3 regions of the Rhizobium sp. ZPR4 genome follow, and region 2 is predicted to be linked to each of the others. Evidence: predicted binding sites of a transcription regulator. Region 2 holds the regulator's gene; each other region holds the start of a gene.

Region 1 (4,051 bases), 560 kb from region 2:
ACGATCCGGCCGGCACGTCGAGCGCGGCGGTCGCAAGCGCCGTCGTCAGATCACCGATCGTCAGGCCGCGCCCGGCAAGCGCTGCCTGATCGACATCGATGCGGAAAACCTTCTCCTGATCACCATAGAGCTCGACATCGGCAACGCCCTCGACCGAGGCTAGCCGGTCGGTGATCTCCTTGTCGACCAGCTGCGTCAGGTCGTCCATCGTCATCGTGCTCGAGGTGACGGCAAGCCGCATGATCGGCTGCGAATCCGAATCCGCCTTGACGATCTGCGGCGCATCCGCCTGATCCGGCAATTGTTCGGTGATGCGGCCGATAGCGTCGCGGACATCGTTCGCGGCGACGGAAAGATCGGTCGCGTCGGAAAATTCCAGCGTCACCCGGCTCTGGCCGAAGGACGAGCTGGAGGAGACCGATTTCAGGCCGCTGACGCGGGCAACGGCGCCCTCGATGATCTTCGTCAGCTCCTGATCCACCGTCTGCGGCGATGCGCCATCGAATACGGTTCTGACCGTGACGATCGGACGGTCGACGTCAGGCAGTTCGCGCACCTCGACACCGAAATAGGCGGCAAGGCCGGCAACGACCATCAACGTATTGAAGACCAGCGCCAGGATCGGCCGGCGCACGAAGAGTGCAGTAAAGGATTGCTTGGCCGCAGCCGAGCCGGCATCCGTCGTGTCATCGCCATCGGTCATCATTGGGTGATGACCTCCTTGGCCTGAGCGACATCACGGGCAAAGCGAACCTCCCCGCCTTCGGTCACGCGCTGCAATCCCTCGATGACGATAAGATCACCGTTGTGAAGTTCGCCCCTGACAAGAACAGCATCCGGATTGCGTTGCACGATGCTGACCCGCACCTTCGAGGACTTGCCGTTGGTAACACGCCACACATGCGCACCTGCGCCATCCCATTGCACGGCCAACGGATCGACGGAGGGATAGGATTCCCCAGCAAAGCGCATACCGACATTGAAGGACATGCCGGCACGCAGCTCATCGGACGCGTTGTCGATGCGGGCGCGCACGCGCAAGGTCCGGCTCGCGCCATCGACGCGGTTGTCGACGGCCTCGACAACGCCCGTGAATGCTCGTCCCGGCAGCGCCACCGAGGTAGCCTCCACCGGCTGGTCCACCTTGACGGTGTTGGCAAAGCGCTCAGGAACCCAGTAATCCACCAGGACTTCCGAGCGGTCGTCCAGCATGACGATGTTGGTCGCCGTCGTCACGTTATCGCCGACGACGACGGGAACGATACCGACGATCCCGTCGATCGGCGCGACGACATCGCGGCGCTTCAGCGCCAGTTCGGCCGATTGCAGCGCCAGCTTTGCGCCCTGCTCCACGATCTCGGCATCGAACACGTCCATGCGCGAAACAGTGGACTTGATGTTGCGGTAGAGCTGGGATTTTTCGACGGCGCTCTTCAGTGCTACTTCCGCCTGGCCGCGGGCGATGATCTGCTCGTCGTCATCAAGACGCGCCAGCACCTGCCCCTGCTTCACCCTGTCGCCGGACTTGATGAGAATTTCCCGGATCGTGCCCGCCGCCTGCGGCATGACGACGACCGAACGGATGGCGTCACCGGTGCCGATCGCGCTCAGGCGATCATTGACGACGCCGCTGACAACAGGTTCCGTCACGACAAGCGGTATGTTCTGGCCACGCCGTCCGCCGGAGCTTCCCTTCGTCTCTGCTTTTTCATCGGCCGCGCCATCGCGTGGTGCGATCCACGCCACGATCGTCTCGGGAACACCGACCCTCTGCAGCAGGCCCGCCGCACTCGGCACGAAGGCCACGACAGCGGCAATGCCGGCTGCCAGCAAGAAAAAAGACAAGGAAAGCTGCTTCCAGGCGGTCATGCACGTCTCCGGCTCGTTGTGTCAGAGGCGATGAAATCGCGTCGTTTGTTTTCTGTACGGCCCCTCACCCAGCGCACTTAACCGGGGCCAATCTCGGATCAGGCGGCTCTATAACGCAAGATTGTGCCCGATTTGCTGCAATATCGTGTTTTTGTACATATGCAGCAAGTTTCGCCACAGATTATGACAAAGTTGTAATCTTGGCGTGGACAACGAGACGTTTTACCGGCGCATGAACCGATCCGTTCCAATATGAAAAACAGCCCCTGATCGCGCATCACGCCCTGTGAATGTGCACTTTTTGTTCTAGTTTCGGCCCGTTTCTTTTGCCTTTCGGGGTAGAATCATTACATTGGGCCACATGACCATTGGACATGACGACATTCCCTTCTTTGACGAGGAGCCGGAGCACACGGCGCCGCGCCGTTCTGCGCCGGCTTCCGGCAGCATCGGCGGCGGTATCGCGGCCCGCGCCATGGCAGCACGCGACAGCGGCCGCCGGCCAGACTATCTCTCGGGCCTCAATGCCGAGCAGGCAGAAGCCGTGGAAACGCTCGATGGCCCCGTTCTGGTGCTTGCGGGCGCCGGCACCGGTAAGACGCGCGTGCTGACCACCCGCATCGCCCATATCCTCTCCACCAATCGCGCCTTTCCCAGCCAGATCCTCGCCGTGACCTTCACCAACAAGGCGGCGCGCGAGATGAAGGAGCGCATCGCGCTGCTGGTCGGCGGTGCGGTCGAAGGCATGCCCTGGCTCGGCACGTTCCACTCGATCGGCGTCAAGCTGTTGCGCCGCCATGCCGAACTGGTCGGCCTCTCCTCCAGCTTCACCATTCTCGACACAGACGATGTCATTCGCCTGATCAAGCAGCTGATCCAGGCAGAAGGGCTCGACGACAAGCGCTGGCCGGCTAAGCAGTTTGCCGGCATGATTGATACTTGGAAGAACAAGGGCCTCAGCCCAGCCGATATTCCGGAAGGCGACGCACGCGCCTTTGCCAACGGTAAGGGCCGCGAGCTTTATGCCGCCTACCAGAACCGCCTGAAGACGCTGAACGCCTGCGACTTCGGCGATCTCCTGCTGCATCCGATCAATATGTTCCGGCAGAATCCTGATATTCTCAAGGATTACCACCAGCGCTTCCGCTACATCCTCGTCGACGAGTATCAGGACACCAACACGGCGCAATATATGTGGCTGCGCCTGCTGGCGCAGCGGCAGAAGGGTGAGCCGCAGAATGTCTGTTGCGTCGGCGACGACGACCAGTCGATCTATGGCTGGCGCGGCGCCGAGGTGGACAACATCCTGCGCTTCGAGAAGGATTTTCCCGGCGCCAAGGTCATCAAGCTCGAGCGCAACTATCGTTCCACCGAACATATTCTCGGTGCCGCAGCACACCTGATCGCCCATAATGAGGGCCGGCTCGGCAAGACGCTGTTCACCGACCGCTCCGATCCCGACGACATCAAGGTGCAGGTGCACGCCTCCTGGGATTCCGAGGAGGAAGCGCGCGCCATCGGCGAAGAGATCGAGCAGCTGCAGCGCAATAAGCATAATCTCAACGACATCTCGATCCTCGTGCGCGCCTCTTTCCAGATGCGCGAGTTCGAAGATCGTTTTGTCACGCTCGGCCTGAACTACCGCGTCGTCGGCGGCCCGCGCTTCTACGAGCGCCTCGAAATCCGCGACGCCATGGCCTATTTCCGCCTCGTCTGCCAGCCGGCAGACGATCTGGCTTTCGAGCGCATCGTCAATACGCCAAAGCGCGGTCTCGGCGATACCACCGTGCGCACACTGCATGATTATGCCCGCGCGCGCGACATCCCGATGCTGGCGGCGGCGGCCGATATCATCGAGACGGACGAGATGAAGCCGAAGGCGCGCAAGGCGCTGTTCGATGTCGTACAGTCCTTCCGCCGCTGGCAGGGACTGCTCGAAAATACGCCTCATACCGAACTTGCCGAGCAGATCCTCGAAGAGTCTGGCTATACGGACATGTGGAAAAACGACAAATCGGCGGAAGCGCCGGGACGTCTGGAAAACCTGAAGGAACTCATCCGCTCGATGGATAGTTTCGAATCCATGCGCGGCTTTCTCGAACATGTTTCGCTGGTGATGGACGCCGAGCAGAACGAAAATCTCGATGCCGTCTCGATCATGACGCTGCACTCCGCCAAGGGC
Region 2 (4,051 bases):
TAGACCATATTCGGGCCATCAGACGGTGCATTATCCGGGTCTTCATGCGTCTCGACGAAAAGGCCGGCAACACCGACGGCGACAGCGGCACGCGCCAGTGTCTCGACAAATCGGCGATCGCCGCCGGTTGAGCCGCCCTGCCCGCCGGGCTGCTGCACCGAATGGGTCGCATCGAAAATCACCGGAGCGCCCATCGCCGCCATGATCGGCAGCGAGCGCATGTCGGAAACGAGCGTGTTGTAGCCGAAGGAGGCGCCGCGCTCGCACAGAAGGATGTTCGGATTGCCGCTTTCATTGAGCTTGGCAAGCACATTCTTCATGTCCCAGGGGGCCAAGAACTGACCCTTCTTGACGTTGACGACACGGCCGGTCTTGGCGGCGGCGACCAGCAGATCGGTCTGGCGCGACAGAAAAGCCGGGATCTGCAGGATATCGACCGTCTTGGAAACGATGGCGCACTGCTCTTCCGTATGGATGTCTGTCAGGACCGGAAAGCCGTATTCCTTTTTGAGGTCAGCAAAGACCTCCAGCGCCTTTTCCAGGCCGATGCCACGCTTGCCCGACAGCGAGGTGCGGTTGGCCTTGTCAAAGGAGGACTTGTAGACAAGGCCGATGCCGAGCTTGCCGCAGAGCTCCTTCAGGACGCCGGCAACCATAAATGCATGGTCGCGGCTCTCCATCTGGCAGGGGCCGGCAATCAGCGAGAGCTTGGAGGTGTTGGAGAACAGGACCTTGGAGGCTCCTTCGCCGACGGTCACTTCGGAATTCGTGCTCATGCTATCTCCTCGAAGGCGAACAGCGCGCCCTGACCGGGCGCCAGTCTTGCCAATATACGATTGTTCTTACGCGTATAGGTGACGCCGTTAGCAGTGAAATGCGACGATGTCACGGAAAGATCGCGCGTTTTAAAAAGGATTGCGCGCGCCCTGAGCCCCGGATCGTCTGTACGGACAGGCAGATCATAGAATGCCTCCATTCCTTCCGGCGTCAAAATCTCCAGATCGGCATTGGCGGCCCTGATCGTCAGGCCAAAGGAATGCTCCACAATGCGCGGGCCACCGATAACCTCCTCGAAGAAGCTGCGATAGACCGCCGGCTTCGGCGCGCAAAGCACTACCCGGGCAATGCCGGTCACGCCGTTCTCGTGCCGCTCAAGCATGCCGCGATCGGCTGGTAGCGGATTGATGCGCTGACAGCAGAATGCGAGAAAATCCGGCGCACGCAGATCAGCGGCAAAGCCAAGACGAAAGCCGGCCATGGTTTCCGTCCCATCCGGCATCTTCATCGGACGGGAGAAATCCAGCATCCGTCCCGCCGAGATTGCCGCCGCTCTGAAGCGCTCATCATCCGCAACGGCATCATCCGTGCCGAACACCACGGCTGAAAAACCATCCTCCCCGACCCGAAAGCGGTAAGCCTGGTCGCGTGCGACGAAAACATTACCATCCACGATGCTCTTCTCGCACTGCTCCGGAGATGCCACGCCCAGAGGCTCGAGATAGGTTTTATCGGCAAGGAAGACGCAGGCATTCTGCGTGCCAAAGGGATGGCGCGCATCTGGGGCCACCGTGAAGCCGAGCTTGCCGAGGCGTTCGCGTGCCAGAGCGATGTTGACGGTCGGCAGCACGAGATGATCCAGTGGATGCGGAGACGAAATCATAGTTCCTCCTGTTTGCCTGCGGCAGCAGATTTGCGCCGATCCCCCGCGCAATTCAAGATGGAAGCGTGAACGCCCGAAGCGCACGACATGGGCGGAATGCAATCTCGCAAAAGTGATTGCTGATTCTCTCCCAAAGCCGGCTTATGCGATGTCACATGGCATTGGTCGACATCTTCGATATTCCCGGCATGTCACAAAACCCTGCGAATGAACGAAACGACATTTTCCATATTTTTCGATAGGTTAGCGCGGATATATCGCTTTGCTGCTCTCAGCCGGTCCATTCGCAAGTCATAATTATTTAATTGACCGGACAAGGCTTTACCGAAATTTAAGTACTTGCGGAACACATATGGAACATATAGTGTCCGTTCTGGATTTGTTTCACCGTTTTTTCTTGATTCTGGGGTTCCAAGACGATGTTGACGCGCAAGCAGCAGGAACTGCTTCTCTTCATTCACGAACGCATGAAGGAATCCGGTGTACCACCATCTTTCGACGAGATGAAGGATGCGCTGGACCTGGCATCCAAATCCGGCATTCATCGCCTGATCACGGCGCTGGAGGAGCGAGGCTTCATCCGCCGGCTGCCGAACCGAGCCAGAGCGCTCGAAGTCATCAAGCTTCCCGATGCCTATAATCCCAGCCTGCAGCCGCGCCGCGGCTTCTCGCCCAGCGTCATCGAGGGCAGCCTCGGCAAGCCACAGCCTGTCGCCCCTCCGGCTCCACAAAAGGTGGCAAATGACGATCACAATGGCTCGGCATCCGTACCGGTGATGGGTCGCATTGCTGCCGGCGTTCCGATCTCGGCCATCCAGAACAATACGCACGATATTACCGTTCCCGCCGATATGCTCGGCTCCGGCGAGCATTATGCGCTGGAGGTTCGAGGGGATTCGATGATCGACGCCGGAATTTTCGACGGTGATACGGTGATCATCCGCAACTCAACGACAGCCAATCCCGGCGATATCGTCGTTGCGCTCGTCGACGATGAAGAGGCTACGTTGAAGCGCTTCCGTCGCAAGGGTGCCTCGATCGCGCTGGAAGCCGCAAACCCCGCCTATGAAACCCGCATCTTCGGGCCAGACCGCGTCAAGGTCCAGGGCAAGCTCGTCGGCCTTATTCGTCGCTATCACTGACCGGTGAATTGTCAACGATTGGTGATGCCTGCGCATTTGGTGCATCGAATTTGCCGGTGCGCCAATCATAAGTTCGGTGTCTGGTCCATGGCCGCTGCGGGTTTTCGAACGCGGCGGAGATAGTGGGTTTATCGGCGGTGAGCGCCATTTCGATGGACCCGGTTTTTCGTAATGTCGCACCGGTTATGAGCATCGCTCCGGAGCGGCAATGGTCTAGCCGTAATCGGATTGGCGTTACGACGATATTCGCCATGTCGCAGGCCGAGGGCAGATAGGCTGCGTTCTCGATCGTGACCAATATTGCGCCGTTTTCGAGGATGGCTGCACACCATGCTCCTTTCTGGCAGGCGAAACTGCCCTGCATGGTGCGATCCAGGGCTTCCTCCATTGCCGTCCGGACTGCCTTCTGTTCTTCACTGTTCAATCGTTTATAACGATCTGCCTTGCTGATCTGTGGCAGTCGGCTATCGGCAGGAAGCATAGTCGGCGGCTGATGCTCCGCCGCAACCAATGCCTTTTGCCATTGTTCGAAAATGAAGGCCTGCGGTCTCTCTCGGTTGGTCGCGAGTATATCATCCTGGCGCAACGCGACCAGGACGCCATCCTCGGAGATCATCAGGTCGGGTTTTGGTACGCCGGAGCCGAATGCTGCCAAGCCCACGGATGAAAGCAACAATAGCAGACCCAGATGGCGAAGCCGCGTCCGCAAGATGCTCATGATCAGGAAGCCGACAATGAACGTCGGCATCAACCAGGCCGGCTGGCGGCCGAAGGTAATGTCGCCTCCCCAACCGGCTACGGTTCTTGCAATCACGATGACGAGTTCCAGTCCCTCTCCGGTGACTTTCCAGAAAGGCCCGTCGAGTCCGAGCGGCATGAGCAACATCGCCGCCATGCCGAAAGGCATGACGATAAAAGAGACGATGGGCATGGCCGCGAGATTGGCGGCAAGGCCATATGTCGCCAATCGGTGAAAATGTTCGATCGAGAAAATGGCCGTCGACGCACCGCCGATGAACGAGGTCGACATCACGCCTCCAAAGAAGCGCGTGACGAATAATAGCGGACTTAACAGACGGATGCGCGATAGAATGCTTTCACGATGCCGCCGCCGCTTCCATAACGAATAGCCCGACACGAGCGCCAGCGTCGCCGCATAGGACATCTGGAAGCTCGGGCCAAGTACCTGAGATGGCGACAGTACAAGAATGATGATCGCTGAAAGTGCGACATTGCGCAGACTGATCGA
Region 3 (4,051 bases), 1.4 Mb from region 2:
CCTATCTGTTCGGCCTGGAAGGTCATGGCGTCAAACTGGTTGGCCCTATCGAGATCCTGCCGCAATGGCCGTCGCTGCCGGACGCCGACTGGACCGCCTATTCGCGGCTGGTGCAGTTCACCGTGCCGCTTGTCCTCATCCTCTTTGCCGAGTCCTGGGGTACGATGCGGGCCTTGGCGCTGCGCTACGGCGAGACGCTGGAGGTCAATCGAGAGCTCGGTGCGCTGGGTGCCGCCAATATCGCCAGCGCCGTCGTCCAGGGCATGCCGGTTGGAGCCGGTTTTTCCGCCGGTTTCGCCAGCGAGGCGGCCGGCGCGAAGACGCGGGCGACCACCGTCTTCGCCGCCATTGGCCTGGCGATCCTGATTGCCTGTGCCGGCCCGCTTGTTGCTCTTCTGCCTGAGCCCGTGCTCGCGGCCGTCGTGATCGCGGCTCTTACGCACGCGCTCGATCCCAGTCCCATCCTACGCTTGCGCCGACTGCACCGTGATTTCTATGTGGCAGTGGGTGCCGCGCTCGGTGTGCTGGCCTTCGGCGTCCTCAACGGCATGCTGCTGGCGATCGCGCTCTCGCTTGCCGCGATGATGCACCGCCTGGCCTCGCCCCATGTTGCCCGTTTGGGGCGGCTCAACAACAGCCATGACTTCGTCGATGTCAGCAGACATGACGATGCCTCCGAGATACCGGGCATTGCCATCTGGCGCCCCGGCGAGATCCTATTTTTCGGCAATGCTGATACGATCTTCGGCGAGATATTGTCCGGCAGCCGCAGCGAAGCTGGGTTGCGGGCAGCCATTCTCAGCCTTGAAGAAAGCTCCGATATCGACAGCACGGCGATGGACGCCTTGATGGAGTTCGACAGCGCCATGCAGCGAGCCGGCCTCCGCGTTCAATTTGCTCGCGTGCACGACCGCGTTCGCGATCTCATGACAGTCGCGGGTGTTGCCGATGTCGACAAGCGCTGCAGCTTTAGTGTCGATGATGCTGTGGCGGCGGTGATGGCGGATGGCAATCAGCCGAAGGCTTGACCGGATCGCTCAGTCGCGCAGAGTCCAGTAGCATAGATGCTGGTGGGTCGATTGACCCTGCAGGCTGTTGATGAGGACAAAGTCTTTGGCTGTCCAGCTCACGGGTTCCTCAAGCGCAATGTCCGGAACGATTTGCCCCCGATAGAGCAGCGTCATATGCGGCTCTACGGGTTTTTCTTTCTCCGGCGCAATACCCGTGAGCCGCATGGCGTCGACCAATTCCTGATGGATAGCCTTGAGTTCGGGGTTCCCGTTCCTGTTCCACAGAACAAGCGGGCGATTGCTGCCATTGCCGAAACTGACGGCCTGATCGAAAACCACTGGACAGGATGGCTTTCTCACTCTCGAAGCGGCCTCCATCGCTGCAAATACTGTCTCCTCGGGCAAGCAGCGGAACGAACCGATCGTATAGAGCGTCACATGCAGGAGATCGGCTCTTCGTGGTCTTGCGAAAAATCGGTATTGACGATGGAAATTGCCTGCGAGCTTGTGACTACGAGCGGCACTCTCCGCATCGGGAAGGACCGCAAAATAGAGCTCGCTAACTGGCTCTTGATCGACTGGCTGCGGTGTCCGGCTGTACGATCCGCCGCTGAGATAGAGCGAGAGTTGCCTGTTGTTCTTCATGGGTTGCTTCAAAGCTTTACCGCTCTACCCCTTCCTGATTTTGACCGCAAAATGATAGAGTAAAGCGATTGCTAACTCAAGAACAAATCAAGAACATATAATGGATTGACAGAGCGCCCGGCTGTGAGCGCCATTTTAAAAAAGCGATCGAATAAAAGGTCTGCTTGATCTGTTCATTCCAGGTTCGGGCCTTCGTGCCCATTCTCACCAACAGGAATCACAGCCATGTTCACCAGATCAGTCGCCGCAGCCATTGTTCTCGCTCTCATCGGCCTTGGCATTGCTTCTTGCTCTACTTCGGGTGAGCGCAATTCTGGCGGCGGCATGACGCTGAACGCCCCTCCGACTGGTGGCGGATATTGATACTTGTGCCTGTGACCGTCTCAGCGGCATTCCATCGCCGTTAAAACGGTGGCAATTCTCGTTCTTTGCAAGAATCGGGTTGAATTCGAGGCTCCCAAGGACGATTTTCATGACAAGTGGAAACACGGGAGCTTTCGTCATGAACGAGACAAGGCAGACTTATCTGATCTTCGAAACTGCTGGCGGCTTCTGCGGCATCGCCTGGAATGATGTCGGCGTGCTGCGCTTTCAATTGCCGACCAAGGACGCCGGCGCGACCGAACGCCTGCTTCTGCGCCGCTTGCCGAATGCGCAGCCCGGCACGCCGACCTCGCAGGTCGCTGAGGCGGTCGCCAAGGTGAAGCGCTATTTCGCCGGTGAGGAGATCGACTTTTCCGACGTCACGCTCGACCTCGGCGAGCAAGATGCATTCTTCAAGCAGATCTATGATGCCGCCCGGCAGGTCGGCTGGGGCCACACGACAACCTACGGAACATTGGCCAAGCAGCTTGGCGCCGGGCCGGAAGCCGCACGCGATGTCGGACAGGCCATGGCGAAAAACCCGGTGGCGCTCATTATCCCCTGCCACCGCGTTCTGGCGGCAGGCGGCAAGATCGGCGGTTTTTCCGCGCCAGGCGGCTCCAACTCCAAGGCCCGCATGCTGGAGCTGGAAGGCGTCCAGCTTGCGCCGCCGAAGCCGGTGCAGCAGTCGCTGGCGTTTTAGGTAACGAAGCGGGGCGGGAGGCTTCGGCCGCTCGCTCTATTTTTCTGATGCTTGCCGGGCGCGGGAAAACAACAGCGTCTGCTTGTCGTTGAGGCGGATCGGCTTCGGATCGCAATAGCCTACCTTTTCGGCAACACGGATCGAAGCGGTATTGTCGGGCGAGATCAGACAGACGCTGCGGTCAAATCGCGGCTGCTGGTCGAGCCAGGCAACGGCTGCTGCCAAAGCTTCTGTGGCAAAGCCCTTGCCATGTGCCCATGCCGCCAATGCCCAGCCTGCCTCCGGAATGCCCTTGATCGGCGGCTCCATCACCCTGTGAAAATCGGCAAAGCCGAGATCGCCGACATAGCGGCCGGAGGATTTCTCGCGGATCGCCCAATAGCCATGCCCAAGCAGCGGCCAAAGGCCGTGATAGGACAGCATCCGCATCCATGACTCCCTGGAGGTGGAGACGACATTGCCGAAAATATGCTTCACGACCAGCGGATCGCTCCACATGCCGGCAAGCGGCTCGAAATCATCGAGCGTATGTCCGGTCAGGACAAGCCGTTCGGTTTCCAGTCTCGGCGGGGAAAGCGTCGCTTCCATAAAGGCAGACCTTTGATTTAGCTTTGGGTATTCTGCTGCAGGCGCTGCGCAACCGCATCCAGATCGGGCAGGAACCAGACCTCACGCCCCTTGTTGGACTCGTAGACGAAATCGCGCAAGGCGTTACTGCCCGCGACCCATCGGGAGATGTCGCCCATGATGACGAGCTGGGCGCGATAGTTGACGAATTTCTGGATGATCGCGCCGGCGATGCGGGTCGAGAGCTGGAAGAAGTCTTCGCTCAGCCGCGATGTCGGCACGACCACCAACTGGGCTTCGGCATCCCATACAGCGCTGATCCAGTCATTCACGTCCCTCTCGCTGGCGAGAAGTGGACCGTTGTCATCGCCGATGACGATTTTTCGGCCGGAGAATTCTTTGACTGTGTACATGCTGGTTCGATTTTGCCCGCTATTGAAATAGGAGTTTCCGCTATCGTTCCGTGTGATCGACCGGCAATAGCTATCATGTGGGGCATTCGGATCCTAGAGCCACGTCAGCGGCTGGAAAATCGCCGTCGTCGTAACCCATGCCGCCTGGTTTTCCGCCCCTTCGTTCCATCGCTTGCGCCGCAATCTGGGCCGGCTTCATCGGCATGTCGCTTGGCCGCAACCTGCATCTGCTTTCCCGCTATATGAGCATATCTGCCCGGCCTGTTGGCCAGGCGGGGTAGGCACCTCGGGTCAGGCCATGGTCCCATCACTCTCTTAGCAGCATGGCCAATTGGCAGCTCATTGGGAAA

The links. Region 2 encodes LexA, which represses DNA repair genes until DNA is damaged. Its sites were predicted from a motif close to TGTTCNNNNTGTGTTCNG; they were not measured.
Region 1: a site for LexA is predicted at 2,161-2,178, ahead of ABOK31_RS09290 (UvrD-helicase domain-containing protein). Genes of this name have one in related genera too.
Region 3: a site for LexA is predicted at 1,734-1,751, ahead of ABOK31_RS19145 (2'-5' RNA ligase family protein). Genes of this name have one in related genera too.

The regions. Positions count from the first base shown of each region.
Region 1 covers NZ_CP157967.1:1,882,464-1,886,514, forward strand. Annotated here, with positions in the region: gene ABOK31_RS09280 (efflux RND transporter permease subunit) at 1-706, opposite strand, end outside; gene ABOK31_RS09285 (efflux RND transporter periplasmic adaptor subunit) at 703-1,869, opposite strand; gene ABOK31_RS09290 (UvrD-helicase domain-containing protein) at 2,231-4,051, shown strand, end outside.
Region 2 covers NZ_CP157967.1:1,326,414-1,330,464, reverse strand. Annotated here, with positions in the region: gene kdsA (3-deoxy-8-phosphooctulonate synthase) at 1-776, opposite strand, end outside; gene ABOK31_RS06560 (VOC family protein) at 773-1,660, opposite strand; gene lexA (transcriptional repressor LexA) at 2,080-2,802, shown strand; gene ABOK31_RS06550 (ComEC/Rec2 family competence protein) at 2,783-4,051, opposite strand, start outside.
Region 3 covers NZ_CP157967.1:3,985,075-3,989,125, forward strand. Annotated here, with positions in the region: gene ABOK31_RS19140 (SulP family inorganic anion transporter) at 1-1,028, shown strand, start outside; gene ABOK31_RS19145 (2'-5' RNA ligase family protein) at 1,038-1,655, opposite strand; gene ABOK31_RS19150 (hypothetical protein) at 1,881-2,018, shown strand; gene ABOK31_RS19155 (methylated-DNA--[protein]-cysteine S-methyltransferase) at 2,158-2,721, shown strand; gene ABOK31_RS19160 (GNAT family N-acetyltransferase) at 2,758-3,309, opposite strand; gene ABOK31_RS19165 (DUF4180 domain-containing protein) at 3,327-3,701, opposite strand.